Regions from separate parts of the Kitasatospora sp. NPDC050543 genome, predicted to be linked through region 1. Evidence: riboswitches for the same ligand, from Rfam matches in the RefSeq annotation. Region 1 holds a riboswitch; each other region holds the start of a gene.
The links. A riboswitch is a leader RNA that binds a small molecule or an ion and turns the genes downstream of it on or off. The one in region 1 is predicted to bind cyclic di-AMP.
Positions count from the first base shown of each region.

Region 2: another riboswitch for cyclic di-AMP. It lies ahead of ACIBH3_RS09230 (peptidoglycan DD-metalloendopeptidase family protein); the one in region 1 lies ahead of ACIBH3_RS29435 (transglycosylase family protein).
Region 3: another riboswitch for cyclic di-AMP. It lies ahead of ACIBH3_RS17985 (NlpC/P60 family protein); the one in region 1 lies ahead of ACIBH3_RS29435 (transglycosylase family protein).
Region 4: another riboswitch for cyclic di-AMP. It lies ahead of ACIBH3_RS01740 (transglycosylase family protein); the one in region 1 lies ahead of ACIBH3_RS29435 (transglycosylase family protein).

Region 1 covers NZ_JBITGZ010000033.1:15,946-23,350, forward strand. The annotation lists gene ACIBH3_RS29425 (sirohydrochlorin chelatase) at 1-454, shown strand, start outside; gene ACIBH3_RS29430 (hypothetical protein) at 540-2,723, opposite strand; cyclic di-AMP (ydaO/yuaA leader) riboswitch at 2,987-3,144, shown strand; gene ACIBH3_RS29435 (transglycosylase family protein) at 3,129-4,337, shown strand; gene ACIBH3_RS29440 (hypothetical protein) at 4,500-4,700, shown strand; gene ACIBH3_RS29445 (LacI family DNA-binding transcriptional regulator) at 4,874-5,926, opposite strand; gene ACIBH3_RS29450 (glycoside hydrolase family 13 protein) at 5,928-7,405, opposite strand, start outside.
Region 2 covers NZ_JBITGZ010000005.1:328,905-336,309, reverse strand. The annotation lists gene ACIBH3_RS09235 (MFS transporter) at 1-1,017, opposite strand, end outside; cyclic di-AMP (ydaO/yuaA leader) riboswitch at 1,336-1,489, shown strand; gene ACIBH3_RS09230 (peptidoglycan DD-metalloendopeptidase family protein) at 1,493-2,542, shown strand; gene ACIBH3_RS09225 (DUF2470 domain-containing protein) at 2,709-3,425, opposite strand; gene ACIBH3_RS09220 (hypothetical protein) at 3,583-4,512, opposite strand; gene ACIBH3_RS09215 (alpha-hydroxy-acid oxidizing protein) at 4,837-5,955, shown strand; gene ACIBH3_RS09210 (MFS transporter) at 6,111-7,316, shown strand.
Region 3 covers NZ_JBITGZ010000013.1:60,587-67,991, reverse strand. The annotation lists gene ACIBH3_RS18005 (rhomboid family intramembrane serine protease) at 1-370, opposite strand, end outside; gene ACIBH3_RS18000 (hypothetical protein) at 576-842, shown strand; gene ACIBH3_RS17995 (NYN domain-containing protein) at 1,084-2,484, shown strand; gene ACIBH3_RS17990 (NlpC/P60 family protein) at 2,711-3,751, shown strand; cyclic di-AMP (ydaO/yuaA leader) riboswitch at 4,139-4,293, shown strand; gene ACIBH3_RS17985 (NlpC/P60 family protein) at 4,355-5,458, shown strand; gene ACIBH3_RS17980 (NlpC/P60 family protein) at 5,682-6,746, shown strand; gene ACIBH3_RS17975 (hypothetical protein) at 6,806-7,405, shown strand, end outside.
Region 4 covers NZ_JBITGZ010000001.1:418,328-425,732, forward strand. The annotation lists gene eno (phosphopyruvate hydratase) at 1-522, opposite strand, end outside; gene ACIBH3_RS01740 (transglycosylase family protein) at 845-1,840, opposite strand; cyclic di-AMP (ydaO/yuaA leader) riboswitch at 1,846-2,015, opposite strand; gene ACIBH3_RS01745 (cytochrome P450) at 2,188-3,510, opposite strand; gene ACIBH3_RS01750 (SDR family NAD(P)-dependent oxidoreductase) at 3,658-4,086, shown strand; gene ACIBH3_RS01755 (MazG family protein) at 4,139-5,149, opposite strand; gene ACIBH3_RS01760 (SurA N-terminal domain-containing protein) at 5,331-5,927, opposite strand; gene ACIBH3_RS01765 (hypothetical protein) at 6,372-6,836, shown strand; gene mfd (transcription-repair coupling factor) at 6,895-7,405, opposite strand, start outside.

The sequences.
Region 1 (7,405 bases):
CGCCCGCGCCGACCGGGCCAGGCTCTTCGCCATCGCGACCTCGGCGGACGGCGTGGTGCTGACCACCGTCGGTGGCGAGGAGGCCGCCGCCGCGGCCGGGATCACCGGTGTGCTGCTCGCCGCCCGGCTCGCCGTGCCGGTCGTCTCCGCCGCCCTGGACGTCCCCGGCTCGGTCGCGGCCGCCGTCGAGCACCTGCGGGCCACCGGCTCGGAGCGCCCGGCGCTGGCCCCGCTGGTGATCGGCCCGGAGGCCGACCCCGAGCTGCTCGCGACCGCCGCCGAGGAGACCGGCTGCCCCAGCGCGGCCCCGCTCGGCGCCTACCCGACGGTGGGCCAGCTGGTCGCCTCCACCTACCTCGCCGCGCTGGAGCGGGAGCTGGCGGCCGCCGAGGCCGAGCTCGCCGCCGCGGAGGCCGAGCAGGCCGGGCCGGCCGAGGAGCAGTCGGCCGAGTAGTCGGCTCGTTCGCGCCGAAGGGGTTCCGGGTCCGCCCGGAACCCCTTTCGCGTTGCGCCGCCGCCCGGCCCTCGGGCTGCGGGACTCAGGATCCGGCGGTGAGCCGGCTGGTGGACGCCGCGGCGTCCTTGAGGGCCAGCGCGGGCAGCAGGACGGGACGGGCGCCGCCCGCCACCGCCGGGGCCGGCGTCGTGGCGGCGTTCCACTGCGGCACGGCGGTGCCGCCCGCCCCGGGCTTGCGCACCTGCACGGCGCCGGCCTCGCCCGCCCGGCGCAGCACGATGCTCTTCGGCGCCGACGACTGCGGGTCGAGCCAGAGCTCGCTGCCGGCCGGGCCGGCGAACTCGCAGTCCAGCACCGCGATGTCGTCCGGCCGGCCCTCCTGGTCGGCCTGGAAGGCGATGCCGGCCCGGCGATAGCCGGTCAGCCGGCAGCGGCTGAAGGTGACGCTCTCACCGGCGAGCTGGTGCCGGGCGGTGGCGACGGCGTAGTCCGACTGCCCGGCGGCGTCGATCAGCAGGCCGTCGAAGACCGTCCCCTTGTCGCGTCCCAGCGAGTGCAGGGCCACTCCCCCGGCGGCGTTGCCGTACAGCACGCTCGCGGTGTAGTCGAAGTCGTTGAGGTAGGCGCCGTGTTCGATGCCCCAGCCGCCGTTGTGGTAGCCGACGAACTGGGTGACCACGTGGTGGTGCTCGGCGTTGAGCCAGACGAAGATGCCGTCCTGCAGGTTGTTGTGGGCCAGGCAGCGCTCGAAGGTCCAGACGCCCTCGCTGGTCTCCGGCCACTCGTAGCCGGAGGCCCCGGTCGCGCCCTGGACGCCGACCGCGACGCAGTCCACCGCCCGGCCGCCGCTGCCGGCCCCGAGGCTGAAGCCCGTCAGCCGGTAGGCGCGGGGGGCGGGTTCGAAGACGGTGCGGGAGGCCACGCAGGACTCGTACGTGATGTCGTCGGAGGGGCCCTGCGGGGTGCGGGTGTCCAGCGGGCCGTCCCACCAGTAGGCGTCCTCCCAGGTGTCGTGGCTGACGCAGCTGCGGAAGGTGATGCCGTGGCTGCCGTGCGGGACGAAGGCGTGGTTGCCCGCGTCGCGGACCACCACGCCCTCGACGACCGTGCCCCGGCTGCTGTCGGCGAGCAGATGGAAGTGCAGGGCGTAGCGGCCGACGACGGGCGCGGTGACCGGGGTGGCGCCCTGCGGGCCCTGCCAGCTCTCGCGGGTGTCGGTGCGCGGGCCGAGCCAGCGCAGTGCCGCGTGCCGGACGTCGGGCGGGCGGGAGCTGGTCAGGTGGATGTGGGCCCGGCCGCCGGCCGTGCCCTCGACGCGGACGTTGCGGGTCAGATTGAGCACCTCGGCGCCGAGGGTGACGCCGCCTCCGGTGGCCACCCGGGGGTGGGCGTGGGCGAGCGGCACGTCCAGCGTGACGGTGTTTCCACTGACGGTCCTGATGGTGCGCAGGTCGTAGGAGGTGGAGAAGTCCGCCTCGCTCGGGGCGGCGGTGGGGGTGACTGCGAGTTCGTCGCCGGGCTGCCAGCCGGCCGGGGCGGCGGCCAGCTCGATGGTGGTGTCCCCCGCCTTCAGCGCGGCGGCGGCGCGGACCCAGGCGGCACGGGGGGCACCGTCGAGGCGCAGGTAGCCGGCGCCGGTGACCCAGAGGCCGGTGTCGGTGTCCAGGACGCTCATGCCGTCGCCCTTGAAGCGGCGCTCGTCGACGGCGGGGAAGCGCAGGGTGTGGGTGGCGGTGCCGGCGGGGGCGAGCGCGAGCGCGCCGCGGACCTCGACGTTGCCCGCCGAGCTCAGGGTGAGCGTGCGGTCGGAGGCGAAGACCAGCACGCCTGATGGTTCGATGACGATTGATCCGATTTCCAGGTCAATGTCCAGAATGACCCGGTCTGCGATGCGAACCGCGCTGCGCGGACCCGGCACCGAGCCACCCCAGCCGGCCGGATCGGACCACCGGCGCCCACTCTCGTCCACCGCGGGCGGCGACTGCCCCGCCGCCGGCGGCGGGCCGCCGTGGGTGTGCCCGGGGTCCGCGCCGGGGTGCCCGGAGCCGGCGGCGGGGGGTCCGACTGATGGTTCGTGGGCGTCGCGCCCGCTCAGCGAACGGCGTAGCAGCTCCTCGCCGGAGACCGCCGCCAGGGCGCTACCGACGGCCAGCCAGCGGATCATCGTCCGCCGTCGCAGCGGCCGGCCCGCACCGGCCCCGGCGACAGGGCCATTGGTCCCGCCGGCCGGCCCGCCCCCGGTGTTCCGCTCGTCACTCGCGACCATGGCCTCGTAGCCCTCCCCCCAGACGGCTGCGTCATGCGCTGACTCCTGAAGCATAGGCAGATCTCGCCGACCGCAAGGGGCTTGTTGGAAACCGCCCGTTTCTGATCATGTCGGACACTCTGTCGCGATCTTGCGGAGGCCTCGTGAGCAAGCTCACACATGTTTGCAGTTTGAACTTAAGTCTGCTTAACGTGCTGCCGCTCGTGGTCACACGGGCCCAGTTCACCCGCAACGCCGAGGCCTGCCGTCGGGTGCGCTGGCAGCGCGAAAACGCACCACGGCAGGCGCGGGGGACCCAGGTAAGCCGCCCCGGACCGGTCCCACACCGGTTCAGGGCTAGGGGTGAAGCCGTGCTCAGTACGGCCGGGCAACTCCAGCCCGAATCCGACAGCTCACCTCGCAGGCGTGGGAGAGGAACGCTTCTTCATGCTGCCCACCAACGGCACCCGTCTGTCCAGCCGCACCCGCCGCCTGATCGCCGCCGTCGGCGTGGCAGGCGTCGGCCTCTCGATCCCCTGCCTCGCCTCCGGCACCGCCTCCGCCGCTTCCGTCGCCACCTGGGACAAGGTCGCCCAGTGCGAGAGCGGCGGCAACTGGGCCATCAACACCGGTAACGGCTTCTACGGCGGCCTCCAGTTCACCTCCAGCACCTGGGCCGCCTTCGGTGGCACCGCGTACGCCTCGCAGGCCAACCTGGCCACCAAGGCGCAGCAGATCACCATCGCCGAGAAGGTGCTCGCCGAGCAGGGCCCCGGCGCCTGGCCCGTCTGCTCCGTGCAGGCCGGTCTGACCAAGGGCGGCCCCGCGCCCGTCCTGGACACCACCGCTCCGGCAGCTCCGGCCGCTCCGGCCGCCCCCGCCGCCAAGGCCCCGGCCCCGGCCGCCCCGGCCGCCAAGGCCCCGGCCGCCCCCGCCAAGAGCGACCAGGGCACCGGCAAGTCCTGGTCGCAGCAGCACGGTGCGCACGCCTCCAGCTACACCGTGATCGCCGGCGACTGGCTCTCCTCCATCGCCGACAAGGAGAACGTGCAGGGCGGCTGGGAGCGCCTGTACGAGCTCAACAAGTCCGTCCTGACCGACGGCCCGAACGTCATCTACCCGGGCCAGCACCTGTCCCTCGGTGACGACAAGGCCGACGCGGAGCACTTCGACTGGTTCAACCGCTCCGCCGCCCCCGCCGCCAAGGCCGAGACCAAGCCGGCCGCCGCCACCGCCACCAAGGCCGCCGCGACCACCTCGGCCCAGACCGCGACCGGCAGCAAGGCCGCCGCGGTCTCCTTCGCGCAGTCGAAGGTCGGCCAGGCGTACATCTACGGCGGCACCGGCAACGGCGGCTGGGACTGCTCCGGTCTGACCCAGGCCGCGCTGCGTGCCGCCGGGATCTCCATCCCGCGCGTCGCCGCCGACCAGGCCGCCGCCAGCACCCACGTGTCGCTGGACAAGCTGCAGCCGGGCGACCTGCTGTTCTGGTCCAACAACGGCAGCGACTCGGGCGTCTACCACGTCGCGATCTACACCGGCAACGGCAGCTACGTCGAGGCCGCCAACCCGAGTGCGGGCGTCAGGGTCGAGACCATCGCCAACTGGGCCCCGGACTTCGCCGGCCGGGTCTGATCCCAGCGGCGCGGTACGCCGCGGCCCCCGGGAGGAGTCTGCTCGCTCTCCCCGGGGGCCGCGGCGTACCCATCAACACCGGGCCGTACCGGTCCCACCGGGCCATGGTCAAACGCTGGACCTCCGGGCATGCTGCTGCTCAGCACCCGAGGAGGAGTCACCATGGCCCAGGTCACCGTCACGCTCGACGCCAATCTCGCGATCGACGTGATGCTGCTCTCCGGTACCGCCAGCCCGCAGGACGCCATCGAGCTGATCGTCCGCGACTACCTGGCCAGGGGGCGGCGCACCGAGAGCCGCACCACCGAGGCCGCCGACGGGCAGCGCCTCGCCCAGGAGCAGCCGCCCGTCCAGGAGGGCTAGGGCCGCTCCGACGATGCCCCGCGCGCGCCTGACCGACGCGCATGGCGGACGGGCCCTGGGAGGCCGCTTCCCGCGTCCCGTGCGGGCACGGGGCAGCGCGGCGCGCCCGGGCAGCGTGAAGGCCCCCGGAGGATCCTCCGGGGGCCTTCACGGCTCGGCTCACGGCCTGGGGTTCACTCCCCGCGGCCCGGCCGGGCGCCGGTGGAGCCGCGCATCACCAGCTCCGGCTGGAACATGAACTCCCCGCGCTGCGCGGCGTTTCCGCCGACCTCCTCCAGCAGGGCGTCGACGGCGGCGATGGCCATCGCCTCGACCGGCTGGCGGATGGTGGTCAGCGGCGGCTCGGTGAAGGCGATCAGCGGCGAGTCGTCGAAGCCGACCACCGAGACGTCCTGCGGCACCGACAGGCCCCGCTGGCGCACCGCCCGGATCGCGCCGAGCGCCATCATGTCGCTGCCGCAGACGATCGCCGTGCAGCCCTTGTCCAGCAGTGCGCCGGCAGCCGCGTGGCCGCCCTCGACGCTGAACAGGGTGTGGTGGACCATGGCCTCGGCCTGCTCCTGTGTGAGGCCGAGCAGTTCCTTCGTGGCGGCGGTGAAACCCTCGACCTTGCGCAGCACCGGAACGTAGCGCCTGGGCCCTATGGCCAGGCCGATCTGCTCGTGGCCCAGTTCGACCAGGTGCTGGACGGCCATCCACATCGCAGAGCGGTCGTCCGGCGAGATGAACGGGGCGGAGAACCGCTCGCTGTAGCCGTTGATCAGGACGAACGGGACCTGCCGGCCGGTGAGTTTGGCGTACCGGTCGTGGTCGGCGGTGGTGTCCGCGTGCAGACCCGAGACGAAGACGATGCCGGCGACACCGCGCTCGACCAGCATCTCCACCAGTTCGTCCTCGGTGGCGCCACCCGGGGTCTGGGTGCAGAGCACCGGCGTGAAGCCGTGCCGGCTGAGCACCTGCTCGATGACCTGCGCGAGGGCCGGGAAGATGGGGTTGCTCAGCTCCGGGGTGATCAGCCCGATCAGGCCGGCGCTGCGCTGGCGCAGCCGGGTGGGGCGCTCGTAGCCGAGCACGTCCAGCGCCGCCAGCACGGTCTGCCGGGTGGTGGCGGAGACGCCCGCCTTGCCGTTGAGTACGCGGGAGACGGTGGCTTCGCTGACCCCCGCCTGCGCCGCGATGTCTGAGAGTCGCGCCGTAGTCACGATCCCAGAGCCTATTGCAACCATGTCAGACCGCCCACCAGCTGGTGCTGTCCGCCGCCAGGACCGTCCATCCGTCCACCGCACCGTCCTTAGGCTCGCTCGTGCCGACGGCGTCGGCGGAGGAGAGCATGATACGGCCCGGCGTCGCGATCCGGACCGGCTCGGCGGAGGCGTTCACGGTGCAGACGAAGGAGCCCTCGGCGCTGTCACGACGGAAGACGAGCGTGCCCTCGGGGGAGTCCAGCCAGGTCACCTCGGTGCCGGCGCCGAGCGCGGGGTGCTCGCGGCGGACCGCCAGGGCGCTGCGGTAGAGCTCCAGCGTGGAGGTCGGGTCGCCGCTCTGCACCTCGACGCTCAGCTCGGCCCAGGAGGCGGGCTGCGGCAGCCAGCTGGGGCCGCCCGGGGTGGGGCCGAAGCCGTACGGGGCCTCGGTGCCGGACCACGGGATCGGGACCCGGCAGCCGTCGCGGAAGCCGTCCTGGCCGGCCTTGCGGAAGAACGACGGGTCCTGGCGGACCTCGTCGGGCAGGTCGGTGACGTCCGGCAGGCCGAGCTCCTCGCCCTGGTAGAGGTAGGCGGAGCCGGGCAGCGCGAGCATCAGCAGGCTGGCGGCGCGGGCCCGGCGCAGGCCGAGCTCGCGGTCGCCGGGGGTACGGATCTGGGTGCCGCCGGCCGGGTTGGCGAAGCGGGTGGCGTGCCGGGTGACGTCGTGGTTGGAGAGCACCCAGGTGCTGGGGGCGCCGACCGGGCGCATCGAGTCGAGCGACACGTCGATGACCTCGCGCAGCTGCCCGGCGTCCCAGTGGGTGCCCAGGTACTGGAAGTTGAAGGCCTGGTGCAGCTCGTCGGGGCGGACGTAGTTGGCGGTACGGGCCACCGTCGGGGTCCAGGCCTCGGCGACGCCGATCCGCTGGCCGGGGTACTCGTCGAGGATGCGGCGCCAGGTGCGGTAGATCTCGTGCACGCCGTCCTGGTCGAAGAACGGCATCACGTCGCTGCCGAGCAGCTTGAGCTGGTCGTGCGAGCCGAGGTCGGGCAGGCCGGGGGCCTTCACCATGCCGTGGGCGACGTCGATCCGGAAGCCGTCGACGCCCATGTCGAGCCAGAAGCGCAGGATCGAGCGGAACTCGTCGGCGACGGCCGGGTTCTCCCAGTTGAAGTCGGGCTGCTCCGGGGCGAACAGGTGCAGGTACCAGTCGCCGGGGGTGCCGTCGGGGTTCTCGGTGCGGGTCCAGGCGGGGCCGCCGAAGATGGACTCCCAGTCGTTCGGCGGGAGTTCGCCGTTCTGGCCCTTGCCGGGAAGGAAGTGGTACCGCTCGCGCAGCGGGGAGCCGGGGCCCTCGCGCAGGGCCCGCTGGAACCACTCGTGGGCGTCCGAGGAGTGGTTGGGGACGAGGTCGACGATGATCCGCAGGCCCAGCTCGTGGGCGTCGCGGATCAGCGCGTCGGCGTCCAGCAGGGTGCCGAACATCGGGTCGACGGCGCGGTAGTCGGCGACGTCGT
Region 2 (7,405 bases), on a different contig from region 1:
GAAGAGCGGCAGCCGCGGGCCGATCCGCTTGCCCAGGCGCCCGGCCCGCGAGGACAGTGCGAGCATCAGGATCGTGATCGGGAGCAGGGCCAGGCCCGAGGTGAGCGGCGAGAAGCCGCTGACCGTCTGCAGCTGCACCACCAGCAGGAAGAACACCCCGCTGAACGCGCTGTACACGCAGAGCGTGACCAGATTGACGGAGGTGAACAGCCGGGAGGCGAACAGCTCGGGCGGCAGCATCGGCTCGGAGCGGCGCCGCTCGGTGGTGATGAAGGCCGCACCCAGCAGCACCCCGGCCACCGCCGTGACCCAGACCGCGGGTGAGAGTCCCTCACCGGCCGCCGTCAGCGCGTAGGTGATCGCGCCGAGCGCGAGCGCGGCCAGCGTGGCGCCGAGCACGTCGAAGCTTCCGGTGGCGCTCTCGTCCCGGGTCTCCGGAACGTGACGGGCGGCGACCGCGACCACGACGGCGGCCAGTGGCACGTTCAGCAGGAAGATCCACCGCCAGCCTGGCCCGTCCACCAGCCAGCCGCCGAGGAAGGGGCCGACGGCCGCGGCCACCCCGCCCAGGCCCGACCAGAGGCCGACCGCGGGGGAGCGGTCCTCCGGGTGGAAGGAGGCCTGGAGCATCGCCAGGGATCCGGGGGTGAGCAGTGCGCCGCCGATCCCCTGGAGGGCGCGGGCGGCGATCAGGAACCCGATCGAGGGCGCGGCGGCGCAGGCGGCCGAGGCGACGGCGAACCAGCAGACGCCGAGTAGGAAGATCCTGCGCCGGCCGTACCGGTCGCCGAGCGCGCCACCGAGCAGGATCAGCCCGGCGAGTGTGAGCAGATAGGCGTTCAGGGTCCACTGCAGGGCGGCCAGTGAGGCGTTCAGATCGATGCCGATCCGGGGCAGCGCGACGTTGACCACGGTGCCGTCGAGCATGGCCATGCTGGAGCCCAGGACTGTGGCGAGCAGCACCCATCGCCCCTGTGCGGTGCCGAGCCGCAGTCCGCCGGCGGAGTCTTTTGCCACGGCCCGATCGTGCGCGCCCGGGGGTGAAGTGACAAGGCTCACCGGCGGCGTGTCGGCCGGTGACCGAGAATATCCGGCCGTGTACGGAGTGCCCCGAATATGACCGGATCCTCGGTGGCCGGTAGCGCAGCGCAACTGGATTGTGCACATACTGCGTAGGCGATCATTCGGAGCGTCACGGTAATTCGGCGAATTGTTGACCGGTGAAGAGATCGACATTGCTTCGATCGGGTCGATGGGCTTTGCTTCAGCGACCGCCCGGCCCTGGTCCGGACGGCTCCCCGGGTAGAACGCCTAGTCCTGCCGCTGCCCGGAGGTATCGGAACTGAGCTCTGTACGGCAGGAGCGGGGGAACCACAGGTAAGTTGCCGTCCCGGAATTCCGGGGCGGCTTGGGGTGAAGCCGCGCTTGCGGCCGGGCAACTCCAGCCCGAACCCGACAGCTCACCTCGCAGGCGTCGGAGAGGAAATCCCCCATGCCCGCACAGGCAACCCCCCTTCGTAACCGCCTGCCCCGCCTCGCCCGCATCGGCATCGCCACCGGCGTCGTCGGCGCCGTGTTCGGCCTCCCGCTGGTGACCGCCGCGACCGCCCAGGCCCACGAGGCCCCGGCCGCCAAGACCCAGCAGTCGGCCCCGGCCGCCGCGACCAGCACCGACGCTGTCGCCGTTGCCGAGAAGCCCGCCGCCGCGCCCGCCGAGGCCGCTCCGGCCCCGGCCGCCGCGCCCGCCGAGCAGAAGTACAAGGTCGTCGGCGGCGACTCGCTGTCGAAGATCGCCGCCTCGCACAAGGTTGAGGGTGGCTGGCACGCGCTGTACGACCACAACCGTGACGTGGTCGGCGCCAACCCGAACCTGATCTTCCCCGGTCAGCAGCTCTCGCTGAACGGCAAGCCGGTCGCCCAGGCCCCCGCGGCCCCGGTCGAGAAGCCCGCGGCCCCGGTCCAGAAGCCCGCCGCCCCGGCGAAGAAGCCCGCCGCCCCGGCCCCGGTCAAGCAGACCCCCAAGCCGGCCAAGCCCACCGAGAAGCCCGCCGCCCCGGCGAAGCAGGCCCCCAAGCCCGCCGCCACCACCCCGGCCACCCCGGCGCCCGCCACCAAGCCGGCCACCGCCAACGCCTCGGGCTACACCGCGCCGATCGCCGGCGCCAAGCTCGGCACCGCCTACGGCGTGGCCGGCTCCATGTGGGCCAGCGGCCACCACACCGGCGCCGACTTCGTCGCCCCGACCGGGACCCCGCTCAAGGCTGTCGCCGCGGGCACCGTGGTCAAGGCCGGCCCCGGCGGCGCCTACGGTAACGAGGTCGAGATCAAGCTCGCCGACGGCAAGTACGCCCAGTACGCCCACCTGTCCTCGATCGGCGTCAAGGTCGGCCAGACCGTGACCGTCGGTCAGCAGATCGGCCTCTCCGGTGCCACCGGCAACGTGACCGGCCCGCACCTGCACTTCGAGATCCGCACCGGCTCGGAGTACGGCTCGGACATCGACCCGATCGCGTACCTGCGCGCGCACGGCGTCAGCATCTGATCCTCCGGGATCCGCTCCACCGCGGTACCTGACCAGTCGCGGTGAACACACCGGGCCGGGCCGGCTTGCGAAGTCTCTTCGCGGCCGGCCCGGCCGGTCGCGTTTGTGCCCGCGGCGGCCGTCGTACCGGACGCACCGTCAGCTCCGGCCTCGCCCCCCGCCCGGCTCAGCGGGCGGTCGGGCCGGTGTGGGCCGCGGCGAGCAGGGCGTGCACGGCGTGGCCGAACTCCTCGGCGTCGGCGACCTGCCGGGGGAAGGCCAGCCGGACGTCCTGGTGGGTGCGCTCGCGTTCCAGGCGCAGCACGATGCCGAGCCGGTCCAGCGCCAGCGGTACCACCTGGTGAACGCCCGCGAGCAGGCCCGGCTCGATCAGCCGGGTGAGGGTGAGCAGCGCGTCCGGGTGGTCGTCGGCCAGGTGCGTGAGCAGGCCCGCCTCGTACCGGGCGAGCGGGTCGGCCTCGGCGGCCGCGAGGGCGGCGCGGTCGACGCACGAGCTTCCGTGCGGGGTGCTCAGCGCGGCCTGGGTGATCTCCAGCCAGAGATGGGCGAACTGGCCGTCGTCCGCCCGGTGGGCCGGGTGCAGGCGCCCGGCCACCGCGAGCCGGCCGCGGATCCGCTGGCGGACGGCGACCGGTGCCACGTCGGTCAGTTCGAGCACCGCGCTCGCTCCGGTGGGCGGCGCCTGTGCGGCGGCGAGGGCCGGGTCGCTGTCGGCCGGGACGCTCAGCCGGAGCCTGCCGCCGCCGCGGGCCAGGGAGTGGCCCGCGAAGAGTTCGTAGCGCTGCCCGCCGACCGCGAGGGTCAGGGACGCGGCGGCGGTGAGCAGGCTGCGGATGCGCTCGGCGTGGGTCGGCTCGGGTGTGTCGCGGTCGACGTGGCTCATGTCAGCGCTCCGGGTGGCGTAGGCAGGGACAAGATTAGGTTAGCCTTACCTTGGTCATTCGGGGCTGGTTGGCAACACCCGGCCGCCCGCGGGGTCCGCGAGGCCGGGGTGGCCCGGTGGACGGGGTGTGCGGCGGCGGCAGTTCGCCGGCCGTCGTTCAGGAGTCCCGGATCAGGCGGCCGAGTGGGAACGCGGTCGCGTCCTCGGCAGGCCGGGAGAGGTGCAGGGCGGTGTGGAAGTAGCCCTCGCTCTCCTTGCCGGCCGGGTCCTCGCCGGCCTCCGTGACGGCGTCGATCGCATGCCGCCGCTCGCCGGGCCCGCTGAAGCGCCGCTGGGGGAAGGTCGGCGCGCAGGCCTTCTCGGTGATCAGGTCATGGGGCGCCAGCCCCTCGGCGATCGGCTGGTAGGAGCCGGTACGCAGCACGAACGCGGCCACCCAGACCGGCTGTTCGGCCGCTGCCAGCAGTGGCTGGAAGGTGCGCGGGGACAGGAAGCTCGCGCCGCCGGTGACGGTGATCAGCCGGGCGTGCCGGGCGGCGGCCAGCAGCTCGGGGCTGGGCGGGCCGGCCTCCAGATTCTCGGCGAACCCCTCGTCCAGCAGACCCACGGCACGGGCGTACGCGATCGCGTTGGGCGCCACGTCCAGGCCGACCATCCGGGCGGCGTCGGGGCGCCGGTGCGCGGCGTACCAGCTCCGGTCCCACTCGGCCAGCTCGGCCGTGCCGAGCCCGGCGGCCCGGCGGCAGGTGTAGTGGGCGTAGAGGTCGTCCAGCGTCAGGTCGTGGTTGAGGAGTGCCGCGTTGATGCCGTACGAGCAGCAGATGTCGAGCACGGTGAGCGGGCGCGGGGTGCCCGCGGTGAGGTCGGCGCCGGCGCTGTGGGCGCTGCGGGCCCGGGCCTCGACCAGTCGCCGGAAGATGCGTTGGGCGTGGTGAGGTGTGCGGTACTCGAGCGGGCCGAGGGTGCGGAAGAACTCCCTGGGGTCCGGTCGGTCGTAGACCTCGTCGAACGGCGTCATCGCCGGCCGGTCGCCATCGCCATCGCCATTGTTGTCACGGTCACGGTCACGGTCGCGCGGATCGGTCATCATGCCGTCCTCTCGTCCCAGGTGGGCCCGTCGCCCCGTCAGGATGGGCGCCGGGCCGGGCGGATGGAACAGGGGGCGGCGGGATCCGGCCATCCGCCGCCCTCCGCCGGAGTCCGGGGCGGGTGTCGGGCGGTGCGTCCTTGACGCGGCGGTACGGGCGGATCACGATGCCTGGGGCATTCGAGGCGGTACCCAGTCGTTCCAGGAGGCGGTATGGCGCACGCGGCGGATCGGACGGGCGGGGCCGGCGGCGCCGCGGGGCCGGAGGGCCTGTCGGGCCCGGCCAACTTCGGCGACCACCAGCTCGGCATCTACGCGGACGGGATGTTCGGCGGCCGGCTGCCCGAGCTGACGACCGACCTGGCCGCCCTGGAGGACAGCGCCCGGGCGCGGCTGTCGCCGGAGGCCCTCGGCTACATCGTGGCGAGCGCGGGCAGCGGCGCGACGGCCCGCGCCAACCGGGCGGCCTTCGACCGCCGCCGGATCGTCCCACGGATCCTGCGCGGGGGCGCCCGGCGCGACCTGTCCTGCACCGTGCTGGGCACGGCGATGCCGGCCCCGGTCGCGGTGGCACCGATGGGCGTCCAGACCCTCGCCCACCCCGAGGGCGAACTCGCCTCGGTCCGGGCCGCGGCCGCGCTGGGCGTGCCGTACATCCACTCCACCCAGGCCGCGCACTCCTTCGAGCAGATCGCCGAGGCCGGCGGGGGCGCCCCGCGCTGGTACCAGCTGTACTGGCCCACCGACCGCGAGCTGTGCCTGAGCTTCCTGCGGCGGGCGAAGGCCAGCGGCTTCTCCGCTCTGCTGCTCACCCTCGACACGCCGCTGCTCGGCTGGCGTCCGGCCGATCTCGACCGTGGCTTCCTGCCCTTCCTGCGCGGCCAGGGCATCGCCAACTACCTGTCCGACCCGGTGTTCCTGGCCGGGCTGGACAAGCCGCTGGAGGAGGATCCGGGCGCGGCCGCGCTGCACTCGGCCCGGCTGTTCTCCAATCCGGGGCTGCGCTGGGAGGAGCTGCCCTTCCTGCGCGAACACTGGGACGGTCCGATCGTGCTCAAGGGCATCTGCGCGGTCGAGGACGCGGAACTGGCGGCCGAGCACGGGATGGACGGCATCGTCGTCTCCAACCACGGCGGCCGTCAGGTGGACGGGGCGGTCGCCGCGCTGGACGCGCTGCCCGAGATCGCCGCGGCGGTGGGGGAGCGGCTGACCGTGCTGTTCGACTCCGGTGTCCGTACCGGCGCGGACACCGCCAAGGCGCTGGCGCTCGGGGCCAGGGCCGTGCTGATCGGGCGCCCGGTGCTGTACGGGCTGGCGCTGGCCGGGCAGCGCGGTGTGGAGCACGTGCTGCGCTGCCTGCTCGCCGAGCTGGACCTGACGCTGGTGCTCTCGGGGTACACCAGCCACCGGCAGCTGACCGCGCGCTCGGTGCGGGAGGTCTGAGCCCCGCCCGGGGCGGACGGCACCCGGCTCCTGACCAGCGCTCCGTGCTCATTGTGCGCTCGCCGATATGAAGCGCTTGCAACTATCTGCTCGGGCGACGTACTGTCGACGCAGTTAGTTGCACGCGCAATGTTCCTCGGAAGCGGAGTCCCCTCATGCCTCTTGCGCTCCTGGCCCTGGCGATCAGCGCCTTCGGTATCGGCACCACCGAGTTCGTGATCATGGGCCTGCTGCCCGAGGTCGCCGGCGACTTCGCCGTCTCAATCCCCACCGCCGGCCTGCTGATCTCGGGCTACGCGCTCGGCGTCGTGGTCGGCGCCCCCGTGCTGACCGTCCTCGGCGCCAAGGTCCCGCGCAAGCGGATGCTGCTGATGCTGATGGGCCTGTTCATCGCCGGGAACCTGATCTCCGCGCTCGCCCCCGCGTTCGGCCTGCTGCTGGCCGGCCGGGTGGTCGCCGCGTTCGCGCACGGTGCCTTCTTCGGCATCGGTTCCGTCGTCGCGGCCGACCTGGTCGCCCCGCAGAAGCGGGCCGGCGCGATCGCGCTGATGTTCACCGGCCTGACCGCCGCCAACGTCCTCGGCGTGCCCATGGGCACCCTGCTCGGCCAGCACTTCGGCTGGCGCTCCACCTTCTACGTGGTCGCCGCGCTCGGTGTGATCGCTCTCGCGGGCATCGCCGCCCTCGTACCGGCCCGGCCCCGGGACGAGGACGCCCGGCTCGGACGCGAGCTGGCGGCCTTCCGCAATCCACAGGTCTGGCTCGCCATGACGACGACCGTGCTCGGCTTCGGCGCCATCTTCGCCGCCTTCACCTACATCGCGCCGATGATGACCGAGGTGACGGGCTTCGCCGACACCAGCGTCCCCTGGCTGCTCGTCCTGTTCGGCGTCGGCCTGTTCGCGGGCAACCTGCTCGGCGGCCGGTTCGCCGACCGTGCGCTGATGCGCAGCCTGTACGTGATCCTGGCGGTGCTCGCCGTGCTGCTGTTCCTCTTCACCTTCACCGCGCACAGCCGGTTCGGCGTGCTCATCACCCTCCCGCTGATCGGCGTCTTCGGCTTCGCGACCGTACCGCCGCTGCAGAAGCGGGTGATGGACCAGGCCCCCGGGGCGCCGACGCTGGCCTCCGCCGGGAACATCGCCGCCTTCAACCTGGGCAATGCGCTCGCCGCCTGGCTCGGTGGCGTGGTGATCTCCGCCGGGTTCGGCTACACCGCGCCGAACTGGGTCGGCGCGCTGCTCGCCGCCGCCGCGCTCGGGGTCGCCCTGTTCGCCGGGGCGCTGGAGCGGCGCACCGCGCGGGCGAGCCGGGTGGTCGTCGCCCGGATGCCGGAGGCCGCCGTCCCGGCGGCGCGCTGACCATCGTCCGGGGCCGCGCCCGGACGGCCGTCAGCCGATGACCGCCTGGGCGTCGATCTCCACCAGCATCGGCTCCCGCGGCAGCTCCA
Region 3 (7,405 bases), on a different contig from region 1:
GCAGGTTGCCCAGCAGGTGCAGCCAGCCGCCGTGCAGGAAGAGCGAGCTGAGCACCGACAGTGCGGGGATCTTGCCGGGGGTGGCGGAGAGCGGGCAGCCGGGCGCCGGCGGTTCGGTGGCGGCCAGCCGGTCGGCGGTCAGCGGGTGCTGGTCGAGCAGCTCGGCGGGGATGACGCCCCAGCGCTGCTCGTAGCGCTGCTCGGCGCAGATGCGGGCCTGGCCGGTGCCGTACAGCGGGTTGAGGCCGGCCGCCGGGCCGAGCAGGAAGACCAGGGCGTTGAGGGCGATCAGGGCGTAGCAGACCATCGGCAGGGGTGCGGCGGGGCGGCCGTCCTGCGTACCGGTGCGGTCGAGGACCGGGAGCGCCATGCGGGGAGCATTCCTCGGCGGGGCGCCGGCGACACCGGAGCGTACTGCGAGTGGGTTACCCGGCGGGGGAGTTCTGTACCGGTGGCCGGCGGCCGGGGACCAGGCAATAGGCTTGGCGCGGGCATTCCCGCCTCCCGCCGCCGATGCCGGGGTCCGGGGGGAGCGCCTCCCGACCGGATCAGGGAACCGCCCGAGAGGACCTTCGATGACCGTCCCCGCCCTTACCGCTGAGACCCGCTGGCGCTGCACCCTGTGCGGCAACCTGACCCGCTTCGATGTCACCCGGACCGCACGGGTGATCGACTTCCTGCACTTCGACCTGGCCGGCGAGTCCAAGGTGGAGGAGACCGAGGTGCTCAGCGAGAGCGTCGAGTCGGTGCGCTGCCGCTGGTGCAACGCGGTGGACCAGGTGGAGCTGGTGGACAGGCCCGGGGCCGAGGCCGCGCAGGCCGACGGCGCCGAGCAGGGCTGAGAGCGCCGTCCCGCGCGGGTACCGGGGCCCCGTGCGTGGTGTGCGCGCCGCGGTGGCCCCGGTCCGCGGGTGTGTGGCGTGGCGCGGGGTGGGGCACGGTACACGGGACAATTGCAGAGAGCGGTGGGTTTCAGGGCAGCGGCAGTAGGCCGTGAGCACCCCGCAGAACAGGATCGGAGCCGAGGACGTGGTGGACGACGCAGCGAGGGAGCCCGCCGGACCGCAGGGGCAGCCGCCCGCTGTGGACGGGCAGGCCCCGGACGCGGTCGGGGCCGCCCCGGCCGGAGAGCAGACCTCGGCCGCGCCGGACGCCGGCGAGGAGGGCCGGCCGGCCGAACAGCTGGACCGGCCGCTGCCGGAGGGTGTACGCCGTCGGGTGGTGGGCATCGCCGCCGACGCGCTCGGCGGGCTGCCCGCGGCCGAACTCCCGCAGTCCCTGCGTCAGTACGCCAAGTTCACGCCGGCCCGGCGGGCCAAGTACGCGGCCACCGCGCTGGCCGCCGCGCTGGAGTCCGAGCCGGCGTTCCGGCTCCGTATAGCGGACCGGCTGCGGCTGGGTCAGCCCGACCTGGTGAAGGCCCTGGAGGCCGGGAGCGTGCCGAGCGCGGCCGACCCGATGGACGTCGCCGCCGCCGCGTACCTGCTGCGCCAGCCGGGCTGGACCAGGCTGGTGGCCGAGGCCGGGGAGCAGGCCGAGCGGGCCGGGGTGGAGGGCGCCGCCGCCGAGGCGACCCGGCTGGCCGAGAAGCTCCAGCAGGAGCTGGCCGAGCTACGGGCCTCCGCGCGGGCGGATCTCGAACGGCAGCGGGCCGAGGCCGAGGGGGTGCGCAAGGAGGCCGAATCGCTGCGCAAGAAGGTGCGTTCGCTGGAGAGTGACACCCGCCGGGCGCAGGCGCAGGCGCGCAAGCTGACCGGCGAGCTGGAGGCGGCGCGCTCGGCGGCGGCCGTCGAGCGCAGCGCCGCGGAGGCGGAGGCCCGCCGGCTCAGGCACCGGGTCTCGGAGCTGGAGACGGCCGTCGAGCAGGGCCGGCGCTCGGCCCGTGAGGGTCGCAGCGTGGAGGACATGCGGTTGCGGCTGCTGCTGGACACCGTCCTGCAGTCGGCCCAGGGGCTGCAGCGTGAGCTGGCCCTGCCGGTGACTCAGCTCCACCCGGCGGACCTGGTGGAGGCGGTGGTGCCGGGCTCGGCCTCGCCGCACGACGTGGCCAGGCGGGCGCTGGCGGAGGACGACCCGGCGCTGCTGGACCAGCTGCTGGCGATCCCGCAGGTGCACCTGGTGGTGGACGGCTACAACGTCACCAAGACCGGCTATCCGGCGCTGCCGCTGGAGCAGCAGCGGATCAGGCTGCTGGGGGGCCTGGCGATGCTGGCCCAGCGGACCCAGGCGGAGGTCACCTGTGTCTTCGACGGGCAGGACCTGGACGTCCCGGTGATCATGGCGCCGCCGCGTGGGGTGCGGGTGCGGTTCAGCCGTACGGGGGAGACCGCGGACGAACTGATCCGGCGTTTGGTGCGGGCCGAGCCGCAGGGGCGGCCGGTGGTGGTGGTCTCCACCGACCGGGAGGTCGCCGACGGCGTACGCAAGGCCGGGGCGCGGCCGGTGGCGTCGATTCTGCTGCTCAACCGGCTGGCCCGGCCCTGAGGGCCGGTTGACACCCGGTCGGCGGCGTGGGGTCCGCATGGTCACGGGCTCGTTGGCGGACGGATGACGGCGCTGTGTGGATCGCGTGAATTCGGGGTTTCGGCGTCAACCTGGTGCCCGGAGGGGAGTGGCGGAATGCTGTGATCTTCACTAGGGTCTGGCGTCAAACCTATTTTCCGGATACTCACCCGATCGGGCGAGCCCGCAGGAAGAAGGAGCCGGTCCCTTGGCCTCCCACCGCCGTCCGAAGCAGCCGAGCCGTGCACGGGTGACCGTGCTCACCGCTGCCGCAGCGACCGCGGTCGCCCTCTCCGCCCAGGTCAGTGCCCACGCTGCGCCGAACCCCTCCAAGAAGGAGGAGGTCAAGGCCCAGATCGACCAGCTGAACGAGGAGCAGGAGCAGGCGGCGGAGAAGTACAACGGCGCCAAGGAGCGGGCGGACCAGCTGCGCAAGCAGTCGGACCAGCTCCAGGACCAGGTGGCCCGCAGTCAGGACCAGATGACCCAGCTTCAGGTGGGCCTGGCCGAGGTCGCGGCGGAGCAGTACCGCACCGGCGGCATCGACCCCTCCGTCCAGCTGATGCTGGCCTCGGACCCGGACGGCTACCTGCAGAAGGCCTCCAGCGTCCAGCAGGCCACCACGACCCAGACCGACGCGCTCAAGGGCCTTCAGGACCAGCAGCGCCGCCTGGACCAGCAGAAGATCGAGGCGGCCGCCGTACTGGCCACCCTGGACAGCACCACCAAGGAGCTGAACCAGGCCAAGACCGACGTCAACACGAAGCTGAAGGACGCCCAGGCGCTGCTGAACTCGCTCAGCGCCGCCGACCGGGCCGCGTTGCAGCAGGCCCAGCAGCAGCAGGACCGCGCCTCGCGCGACTCCACCCGCGCCGACCTGACGGCCCTGCCGCAGGCCGCCGGCTACGCCGGGACGGCCGTCGCCAAGGCGATGAGCAAGCAGGGCTCCCCGTACGTCTGGGGCGCCACCGGGCCGAGCACCTTCGACTGCTCCGGCCTGATGGTGTGGGCGTACTCGCAGGCGGGTGTCTCGCTGCCGCGGACCTCGCAGGCGCAGGGCAACGTCGGCGCCCGGGTGCCCTCGCTGGCCGAGGCCCAGCCGGGCGACCTGATCATCTACCGCCCGGACCGCAGCCACGTCGGTATGTACATCGGCAACGGTCTGGTGGTGCACGCGCCGCACACCGGTGACGTGGTCAAGGTGATGAAGGCGGACGCGATGCAGATCAACAGCATCCGCCGGGTCTGACCGCCCGCCCTGACCTTCCGCCAGCAACTCGTCCAATCCGGACATTTGCTGCCTGCTCGCCACATCACCGGTCATCCCGGTCTTCCGACACGCCCGGCCCCCGGAGTCGGGGCACTGTGATCTGGGTCACCCCGGTCGGGTGTCGGTGGCCACATGGTGAGAATCAGTCAGCTCTGAGTGGGTGCGTGATCACACATGGTCAGATTCCCCGGAATGCTACGGCGTCATTCAGACTTTTTACTGACAAGGATTTGAACGGATCACGGTTTCGTTACTAGGGTCAGGCCCTGAACCACCGCACAGTCGATCACCCATCCCGGGTGGCGGCGGGGGTTACCGCCGAGTCCGTGAAGCAGCGGGGCAGCTCGCCTGCCCTACGGGGAAGCCCCTGCGGGGGTGCTGTGGACCGGAGCCGGGGAACCATGTTCCTCGGGGTGAATCGGCGCCAGGCCGGCCGCGGGAGCGGACGGTGAGGCGTCGTAGGGCGTCTCTTCCAGCCCGAACCCGTCAGCTCACCCGGTAGGCGGACGTAGGAAGAAGGAGCCCGCCTTCGTGGCGTCCCATCGTCGTCCCAAGCCTGCCAGTCGCACCCGTGTGTCGATCATGACCGCGGCCGCTGCCGCCGCCGTCGCGATCTCCGCGCAGTCCGGTGCGCACGCCGACCCGACGCCCACCAAGGACCAGGTCAAGGAGCAGGTCGACCAGCTCAACGAGCAGGCCGAGGTCGCCACCGACAAGTACAACGGTGCGCAGGTCAAGCAGCAGGAACTGCAGAAGCAGGTCGGCGAGCTCCAGGACAAGGTGGCCCGTCAGCAGTCCGAGGTGACCGAGCTCCAGGGCGGCCTGGCCGAGCTCGCGGCCGAGCAGTACCGCAACGGCGGCATCTCGCCGACCGTCCAGCTGATGCTCTCCACCAGCCCGGACAACTTCCTGAACCAGGCCGGCTCGCTCAACCAGGTCGGCAGCTCGCAGAGCGACGCCCTGAAGCAGCTCCAGGAGCAGCAGCGCAAGCTCGACCAGGACAAGGGCGAGGCGCAGGCCAAGCTCGCCGAGCTGGACGGCACCACCCAGCAGCTCAGGGCGAGCAAGGAGGAGATCCAGAGCAAGCTCGCCAAGGCCCAGGAGCTCCTCAACACGCTGACCGAGCAGGAGCGCGAGGCGCTGCGCGCCGCCGAGGCCAAGGCCGCCGCCGAGGCGAAGGCCAAGGCCGAAGCCGCCAAGGCTGCCGCGAAGGCCGAGGCCGACCGGGCCTCGCGCGACGCCGCCCGCACCGACATGAGTGCCAAGCAGGACACCTCGGCCCCCGCGGCCAAGGCTCCCGCCGCCTCCGCTCCGGCGCCGAGCACCGCCCAGGCCGGCTCGCGCGCCGCCGCGGCCATCGCGGCCGCGGAGTCCAAGCTCGGCTCCCCGTACAAGTACGGCTCCACCGGGCCGAGCACCTTCGACTGCTCCGGCCTCACCGGCTGGGCGTACGCCCAGGCGGGTGTCTCGCTGCCGCGCACCTCGCAGGAGCAGGCCAATGCGGGCACCCGGGTCGGCACCAACATCGCCAACGCCCAGCCCGGCGACCTGATCATCTACAACGGTGGCAGCCACGTCGCCCTGTACGTGGGCGGTGGCCAGGTCATCCACGCCCCGCGCACCGGCACGGTCGTGCGCTACGAGACCGCCACGATGATGTCGATCTCGGCCATCGTGCGCGTCTGACGCCCCGGTAGGCACCTCGCGGGCCCGGTCTCCACTCGGAGGCCGGGCCTGCCGCTTTGGGACTACAGTCGACCGCTTGTCCGATATTGGGTCAAATATTCGTGTTGGGAGGGGTTTGGACTCGATCGCCCGGACTCGCTAACGTCTGCCACCTGACCCCGCTCGTACGGCCGCCCACCCGGGGCGGTGGCGGGGCGGGCCGCAGGAATGGAGCCGCCGCCGCATGGCGATGCACCGCCGAACCCAACTGCCAGGTGCGCACCCGCTCGCCCGTGCGCTGGTGCTCACCGCGGCCGCCACCACCGCGCTGGCCGTGACGGCGGGTGGCAGTGCCCAGGCCCTCCCCGGCTCGCCCGCCGACCCGCCGAGCAAGCGGGACGTCAAGGCGCAGGTCGAGCAGCTCTACGAGGAGGCCGAGCAGGCCTCGGAGAGGTTCAACGCGGCCCAGGAGTACCAGCACCGGTTGCAGAGCGAGACCGGCTCGCTCCAGGGGCAGGTGGCCCTCGCCCAGGACGAGCTGAACCGGCTGCGCGGCGAACTCGCCACCGTCGCCGCCGCCGAGTACCGCTCCGGCGGGATCGAGCCGGCCGTCCAGCTGATGCTGGCCTCCGATCCCGAGGGCTATCTCGCCCGGGCCCGCAGCCTCGATCAGGTCGCCGAGCGCGAGCACGAGACCCTGCGCGAGGTGGTCGAGCGTCAGCGCCGCCTGGACCAGCGCCGGGCCGAGACCTCGGCCAAGCTCGCCGACCTGGAGGAGGCCCGGCGCTCGCTCGCCGAGAACAAGCAGCAGATCCAGCAGCGGCTGAACGAGGCACAGAAGCTGCTCAACAGCCTCGGCGCCACCGAGCGGGCCAGGATGGTCGCCCAGGACGCCAGGGAGGCCGAGCAGCGGGCCACCAGGGGCACCGACCGGCTCGACCTCGGCACCGTCCCGCCCGCATCCGACCGGGCCGCCGACGCGCTGGCCGCAGCCGTCAGCAAGATCGGCTCCGCGTACGTCTACGGCGCCACCGGGCCGCGCACCTTCGACTGCTCCGGTCTGATGTACTACAGCTGGCGGCAGGCCGGAGTGACCCTGCCGCGGACCTCGCAGGCCCAGGCGTACGCCGGGCAGCGGGTCAGCCTCGCCGACGCCCGACCCGGAGACCTGGTGATCTTCTACAAGGACATGCACCACGTCGGTATGTACGCCGGCGGCGGTGTGGTCGTGCACGCCCCCTACCCGGGCGCCCGGGTGCGGTACGAGAGCGTCAACGCGATGCCCGTCTCGGGGGTGGTCCGGCTCTGAGCCGTGCCGACCCGCCCCCACGCGGCCTGCCCCGCCCCGACGGCGCGGCGGGCCGCGCGGTGCTGTCCAGGCGCGCCGCGCTGCTGCTGGCCGCCGGCGGGCTGGCCCAGCTCTCGGTGCCGGGGGCGGCCGCCCCGACGGCGGCCCGCCGGGCGTCCGCCACCGGGCCGGGGCCGGGCCTGACGGAGCTGCTGGACGCCCGGGCGAAGGCCCTGCTGGGCCGGGACGCGGCCGCGCTGGCCGCCACCGCCACCGCCGGCGCGGCGGGCGCCCAGCAGGAGCTGCGGGAGCGGCTGGCGGCCGTCCCGCTGGCCGGGCTGGAGTACCTCGCCCCGGTGCCGGCCGGGCTGCCGGGCGCCGGCCCGGAGGTCACCGCCGAACTGGCCGTGCGGATCGAGGGCTACGACGGGCAGCCGGCGCGCTACTCGCGGCGCCTGGCCCTGGCCCGGGTGGGCGGGCGCTGGCTGGTGGAGCGCGAGGAGCCGGCCGGCGGCCCGGCGGCGCTCTGGGACCTGGGCGTCGTCCGGGCCGCCGCCGGTGCGCACTGCCTGGTGCTGGGGCTGGACGGCGCCGCCACCGGCCCCGCGGAGGTGGCCGCGGTCGCCGGGACGGTCGTCCCGGCGGTCACCGCGGTCTGGGGCACCGGCTGGGCCGGCCGG
Region 4 (7,405 bases), on a different contig from region 1:
GGACTCCGCGCCGATCGGAGCGATCATGAACTCCTGGATGTCCACGTTGGAGTCCGCGTGCGAACCACCGTTGAGGATGTTCATCATCGGGACGGGCAGCACGTGCGCGTTCGGGCCACCGAGGTAGCGGAACAGCGGCAGGTCGGAGGCCTCGGAGGCGGCGTGCGCCACGGCGAGCGAGACGCCGAGGATGGCGTTGGCGCCGAGCGAGGACTTGTCCGGGGTGGCGTCCAGGTCGAGCATGGCCTGGTCGATCAGGCGCTGCTCGGTGGCGTCGTAGCCGACCAGCTCCGGGCCGATCTGCTCGATGACGGCCAGGACGGCCTTCTCCACGCCCTTGCCGAAGTAACGGTTCTTGTCACCGTCGCGCAGCTCCAGCGCCTCGAAGGCGCCGGTGGAGGCGCCGGACGGGACAGCGGCACGGCCGGTGCTGCCGTCGTCGAGACCGACCTCGACCTCGACCGTGGGGTTGCCACGGGAGTCGAGAATCTCACGGGCTACGACGACATCAATGGACGGCACGAGGCATCTCCTATGCGGAAGCAGGTCCTACGGACAGGTGTGGCGTCAGCGGACGATTGCGGAGTCGTTTCGACCAGAGCCTAACGGCACGGGCCCGCCGGGCCACGCTGGCCCAGGTTCCGTCTCAGGGTGTGGCCCGGCTACCCGCCGGTAGTTCACCTGGTTGCCCCACGGGAGGCACCGGGAGCCCCGCCGAGGGCCGTACCGGGGCGAACCCGGTACGGCCCGTGCGCCACAGTCGCGTTGCAGTCAGAGCACCGCCGCGGTGCAACCGCGGCGCCGCCGTGTCACGGCCGTATCGCGCCCGGCCGGGACCTGGCCGTCAGCCCAGGTGCAGGACCTGGCCTGGGAGGATCAGGTCCGGGTTGTCACCGACGGTGTCGCGGTTGCCGTCGTACACCGCGTGCCAGCCGCCGGCGACCTGCTGCGCGCCGGCGATGGCGGAGAGGTTGTCGCCGGAGCGGACGGTGTAGTCATGGGCGGCCGGCGCGGGCGCGGCCTCGGGCGCGCTCGCCGGGTCGGACACGCTGGCCTGCACCGGCGCGGGCGCGGGCGCGGCGACCGGCGCGGCGGCGGACTCGGCCACGGGCTGCGCCTCGGGCTCGGCGGCGCGCTCGTCGGTGGACGCGGCCGGGGGCAGCGAGGTGGGCGGGGCACTGGAGTCACCGGCGAACTGGCTGTAGACGCTCTGGTGGCTGGTCCAGTACCAGGCGCCGTTGTTCTGGTACCAGTACACCTTCGCGTCCTCGTCCCAGCCGGCCTTGCCGGAGAAGACCGGGGCGGAGCTCGGGGCGCTCGGCCGGATCGGCTTGGAGTCGACCTTGGGCTCCGCCTGCTGAGTGTCCGCCGGGGCGTCCGCGGGCTTGGGCTGGACGGCGGCCGGCGAGGCGTCCGAGGAGGACGAGGCCGCGGAGCCGGTGTCGACCTGGGCGGCGGCGCCGCCCTTGGCCAGCCCCGCCTTCGCCGAGCAGACCGGCCAGGCGCCGGGCCCCTGCGCGGCGAGGACCTTCTCGGCGACGGCGATCTGCTGGCCCTTCGACGCCTGGTGCGCCTGCGCGGCGTACTGGTTGCCGCCGTAGGCCTTCCAGGTGTTGGAGGTGAACTGCAGCCCCCCGTAGAAGCCGTTGCCGCTGTTGATGCTCCAGTTGCCACCGCTCTCGCACTGCGCGACGGCGTCCCAGGTGAAGACGTCGGCTGCGTGGGCTCCGGTGGCGCTGAGCAGCGGCATCGCGAGTCCGACGCCGGTCACTCCGGCGACGGCGATCGCCTTCTCGGTCTGGGTGCGACGACGGTGACGGCCATTACCAGCGAACAGCATGTCGGTGTCCCTCTCCGCCCGCCTGCGAGGTGAGCTGTCGGGTTCGGACCGGGAGGTGGCCCGGCCGCGTGGAGCGGGAATCTCTTCCCGCGCCTGCGGCTTCACCCCAAGCCGTGGGGACGGCAACAAACCTGGTTCCCCCGCCCCTGCCCAGGGGTCTGGTCGGTTTCCCGAAACGCGGCGGGCAGGACTCGGCGTTCCACGCTCGGGGCTCGCACTGCGAGCTCCACGGAGGTTAGACGGATCCTCATACCGATCACAAGCTCATATCGCAGACATCACATAGAAATTACGACAGTCGATTGATCGTCCACAAACGGTACAAGTATGTCCGGATTGATCCGCATTCAGATCGCCTCTGACGCAGGTCGATCGACACGCCGTCCGCGTGACACCCCTGTTGCCCGCGAGGCCTCAGGGGTGAATGCCACGGGAAGTTCACGAAGCCCTCGCATGATCAGACCGCCACGCCAGCGCAGGTCATCGGGGTCGGCGGCGAGACGAAGATCGGGAAGTCGGGTGAGCAGTGTGGCCAGCGCGGCCTGACCCTCCAGCCGGGCCAGCGGCGCGCCGATGCAGTAGTGGATTCCGTGGCCGAAACCGAGGTGCGGGTTGTCCTTTCTGGCCAAGTCGAGGGTGTTCTCGGCCGCGAACCGGGCCGGATCGCGATCGGCCGCCGCCAGCACCACCAGCACCGGATCACCGACCGGGATGTCCACCCCGCCGATCGTCAGCGGGCTCGTCGCGAACCGCCAGGTGGCCAGCTCCACCGGTCCGTCGTAGCGCAGCAGTTCCTCGACCGCCGTCCCCAGCAGCCCCTGCTCCCCCCGCGCGATCGAGGACTGCAGCAGCGCCCGCTGCTCCGGGTGGCGCAGCAGCGCGAACACCCCGTTGCCGATCAGGTTGACCGTCGTCTCGAAGCCCGCGAACAGCAGGATGAAGGCCATCGCCGCGGCCTCGTTCTCGGTCAGGTGCTCCCCGTGGTCGCTGGCCCGGATCAGCCCCGAGATCAGGTCGTCGCCGAGGTCCGCCCGCTTGCGGTGGATCAGCTCCAGCAGGTACGAGCGCATCCGCTTCACCGCCCGCGCGACCCCGCCGCGCGGACCGCCGCCGTGGCGGATCATCATGCCGGCCCAGTCCCGGAAGTCGTCCTGGTCCTCCTCCGGTACGCCCAGCAGGTCGCAGATCGCGTAGATGGGGAGCGGGAAGGCGAACTCGTGGATCAGGTCCGCCGACCCGCGCGCCGCGAACGAGTCGATCAGGCGGTCGGTCAGCTGCTGCACCCTCGGCTGGAACTCGGCGACCCGGCGCGGGGTGAAGGCCTTGGACACCAGCCGGCGCAGCCGGGTGTGGTCCGGCGGGTCGATGTTCAGCAGGTGCGTCATCAGATCCGCGCTGCGCTCACCCGGAATCCCCACCCGGCCGCTGCGGTGGGCCTGCTCGCTGTGGTGCGCCGGGTTCTTGGACAGCCGGCTGTCGGCCAGCGCCTGCCGCGCGTCCGCGTACCTGGTGACCAGCCAGGCGTCCACACCGCTGGGCAGCGTGGTCCGGTGCACGGGCGCGTGCTCGCGCAGCCACGCGTACGCGGGGTACGGGTTCGCGGCGAACTCCCACGTGAAGAGGGGCGGCTGGGCGCCGGCGGGCTGATCGGGGCTGGGCTGATCTGGCATGTCTTGACCGTATCCGTTGGCGGGGAGGGGTGAGCCTGGTCACCTGCGGGGTAATCCCTGTTGCGGAGGGTCGTGCCGTGTCTACGATCCCTCCGACTGGACATTGGTGGGCGCCGGTGCGGTGTCGCCCCCAGGAAGGAGCGCACCATGCGAGTAGCCGGGGCAGTGGTGGTCATCGCGGTACTCAGCGGCGGGTCGGGTGCCGACCTGGCCCGCCGGTTCACGGCCGCCGGCGCCAACGGCGTGCTGATCGCCGACCAGCACCCGGGGGTCGCCGAGGACCTCGCCGCCGAGCTCGACCGGACCGGCTGCCCGGTCGTCGGCGTGTGCGCCGACATCCACCGGCCCAGCGACGTCGCCGCCCTCGTCGACACCACCGAGAAGCACCTCGGGCCGATCGACCTGTTCTGCGTCGCCGGGCCCGGCGGCGAGCGGATCGTCTCCCTCTCCGACCTGCCCGACCACCTGGACCTGGAGCGGCTCGCCGAGCTGCTCGCCCTGGTCGGTGAGGCGATCAGCGAGGTCGTCCAGGAGCAGCCCCACCACCGGGCCGACAGCCCGACGTACGCCGCGTAGGGCACCTCCGCAGGGCGCCCACGGGGGGCTTGCGGGGGCGGCGGGGGCGTGTTCAGCCGGTGAGGCCCTCCGCCGCGCGCACCGCGTCGCGGTAGCCGCGGGCGGCCGCCCGGAGCGCGGCGTCCACGTCCACGCCGGCGTCGTGCGCCCGCTGCACCACCGCGAGCAGCAACCGGCCCGCCGACTGCGCCGTCAGCTCGCGCGGCAGCTCGTACGGGGCGTCCGGCACCCCGGTGAACTCCGCGCGACGCACCCGGGAGACCAGCTTCGCCGCGTACGCCAGGGCCGGCAGACCGGCCGGCACGCCGTCCAGCACCGACTCGCGCTGCTTCTCCGCCGCCTTCAGCTGCTCCCAGTTGGCCTCCACCTCGGCGGCGCCCGCCGCCTCGACGTCCCCGAACACGTGCGGGTGGCGGTACATCAGCTTCTCGACGATGTCGCCCGCCACATCGTCGACGGAGAACGGGTCGTCCGTGTCCTCCTCGGCGATCCGCGAGTGGAAGAACACCTGGAGCAGGACGTCGCCGAGCTCCTCGCGCAGCGTCTCCCGGTCACCCTCCTCGATCGCCTCGACCAGCTCGAAGGACTCCTCGACCAGGTACTTCACCAGCGAAGCGTGCGTCTGCTCGGCGTCCCAGGGGCAGCCGCCGGGCGAGCGCAGCCGGTCCATCACCGAGACCAGGTCCAGCAGCCGCGCACCCGGCAGGTCGTACGAACCGGGCAACAGCTCGATCTCCGGCACCGCCCCGGCCTCCTCGACCGCGAGCCGCGCCAGCGCGTCGGTCAGCCCCGGATCACCGTCCGGGCTGCCGAGCCAGAGCGTCACTCCCCCGCCCTCGCCGGTGAGCACACGAGCCAGCGCCGGCGCCGACCCGCGCTCCACCAGCGTGACCTCCACGCCGGCCTGCCGCACCGCCGCCAGCTGCGGATGCCCCGCATCGGCCGCCAGCACCCGGTCGGCCTCCCGCAGCGCCTCCCACGCCGGCCAGGAGAGCAGGCCCGGGGCGACCCGGTGGGTGGTGATGAGCAGGATCAGCTTCGGGGCCGCGTTCGTCGTCGTCACCCTCCGAACCTACCCGCCCGGGCCGGCGGGCGGCCGCGACGGCCGGTGCTCGATGCGCGGCGGTCGGCGGCCACCATCGCCGTCGCGGGCAGGGGCTCGCCCGACCGGAGGCGGGAGGGCACCAGAGGCACCGCCGCCACCGTCCCGCGCTCAGGCCCCACGCTCACCCCCCGCCGGGCGATCAGCCCGCCGTGAGCCAGAGCGGTGCGTCGGGGGCCAGCGAGGCGCGGCCGGCGTCCCAGCTGCCGTAACGGGGATTGATCCGGACGTGCCGGCCGCCGGCGGCGGCCGCCAGGGCCCGCCGGACGGCCACCTGGCCGGACGGCGTCCCGGCGTCCTGCCCGTCGGCGGCGGCCAGCCCGCCGACGGCGAGCTGCCGGCGGTAGTACGTGTCGATCCGGCCCGCCGGGACCCCCTGCCGGATCAGTGCCCGCTCCAGCTGCTCCTCCCCTCCGAGACGCTGCCGCTCGGCCGCGCGGGCCGCAGCGACCTCGCCGTCCGTGACGGTCAGCCCGTGGTCGGCCAGCGCGCCGGCCAGCAGTGCGTCGAGCACCAGTTCCGCCACCGCTCGGCGGGCCAACCCGTCGGCCTCCCCCGTCGCGTCCCCGGAGCCCGTCGCGGCGGCCGACCGCAGCTCCGCCACCCGCGCCTGCACGCTCGCGTAGCCGATCCGTGCCCCGCCCACCACCGCGACCGTCCCGGCGGGCGAGGTCGCGCCGCACCCCGCGAGCAACGCGGCGGCCAGGGCGACCGCTGCGACGGCGGTCCCACGGTTCATAGCGAGCCTCCCGGTCGTGCCGACGGTCTGACGGGCGCTTCGACAGTAGGACCGCCCACCGGCACACCCGGGGACCCTGCCCCGAACGGGCCAGCCCGGCACGCCGTGGCTCCCCCGCCCCCGTCGAGCCGCCCCGGCGACGGCCCGACGCGCTGGCCGAGACCTCCGAAGGACGCTCGGCACCCGAACCATCACCCCGCCCGCGACCCGCACGCCCAACACGCCGCAGCCCCGCGGCAGGCCGGCGTCGGGCGGGCGCCGGTGTGGAGTGGCAAGTCGGACGGGCCGACTTCCGTTCCGGGCGGAGAGGGCGGGTCCGCAGGCGCACGGGCCGGCGCAGGCGCACGGGCCGGCGCAGGCGCCCGCGCCCACTGTCCGCCGGTTGCGGCATAGTGGCGGAGCCGGCGTGCACGGGGTGCGCCGCTGACCGGGGGCAACAGCGGGATGACGAACACCGACGTCGGCGGCCAGGAGGCCGCCGTGCACTTCGGGCCGCAGGCCACCGGACCAGGGCGCCGCCCGCCGAAGGCCCGCTACCCGCTGCTGCTGGTCCTGGTCGGCTGGGCGGGCAGCAGGGTGGCGGTCTGGGCCGACGGCCACTACGTCGGCGATGTGCTGCGCAGCTGCCACAACAGCCCCGGCCTGCCGTTCTTCGCCCTGGCCGCCGCCTGGGCCGGGCTCGCCGCGAGCCTGACGGGCGTCGTCCTGCTCGTACGCCTGCTGGTCGTCGTCCTGCGCGCCCAGACGGCACGGTTCAGCTGGCGCACCGGTTCGCTGGCCGCCCTGTTCCCGGTGGTGCTGCTGGTCCTGCTGGTGCAGGTCGTCGCGGTGAACAGCTCGATCGACCGGAGCGGCCGCCAGCACCACCCCTGCTCGGGCCTGGGCCCGGCGGTGGTGCCGCAGAGGTGAGCCACACCGCCCGGGGCGGGTCCGCGAAAGGACCCGCCCCGGGCACACCCTCATCCCGTCAGCGCTTGCTGCCCGCCAGGTCGTCGAACATCGCCGCGAGGAACTCGCTGCACCAGCCGAGCAGTTCACGCCCGACCAGCGGCTTGCCGCCGATCCGGCCGGTGCTCGGCCGGGGCACCAGCAGCTGCTGCGCGGCGGCCTTCACCTGACTGCGCGGGTAGAGGCGGTTCAACCGCAGCTGCTGCGACTCACGCAGCTCCACCGGCCCGAAGCGGATGTTGGCGCCCTGCAGGGTGATGTCACCGATGCCACAGCGCCGAGCGTAGAGCCGCAGCGCCGCCACCAGCAGCAGGTTCTCCACCGGCTCGGGCAGCTTGCCGTAGCGGTCGGCGAGTTCCTCGCGCACGTGCAGGATGTCCGCCTCGGAGTTGACCGCGGCGATCGAGCGGTACGCCTGGAGCCGCAGCCGCTCGCCCGGCGCGTAGTCGTGCGGGACGTGCGCGTCGACCGGCAGCTCGATCTTGACGTCCAGCGGCTCCTCCTCCGGCTGCGCGCCGCCGCCCGCCAGC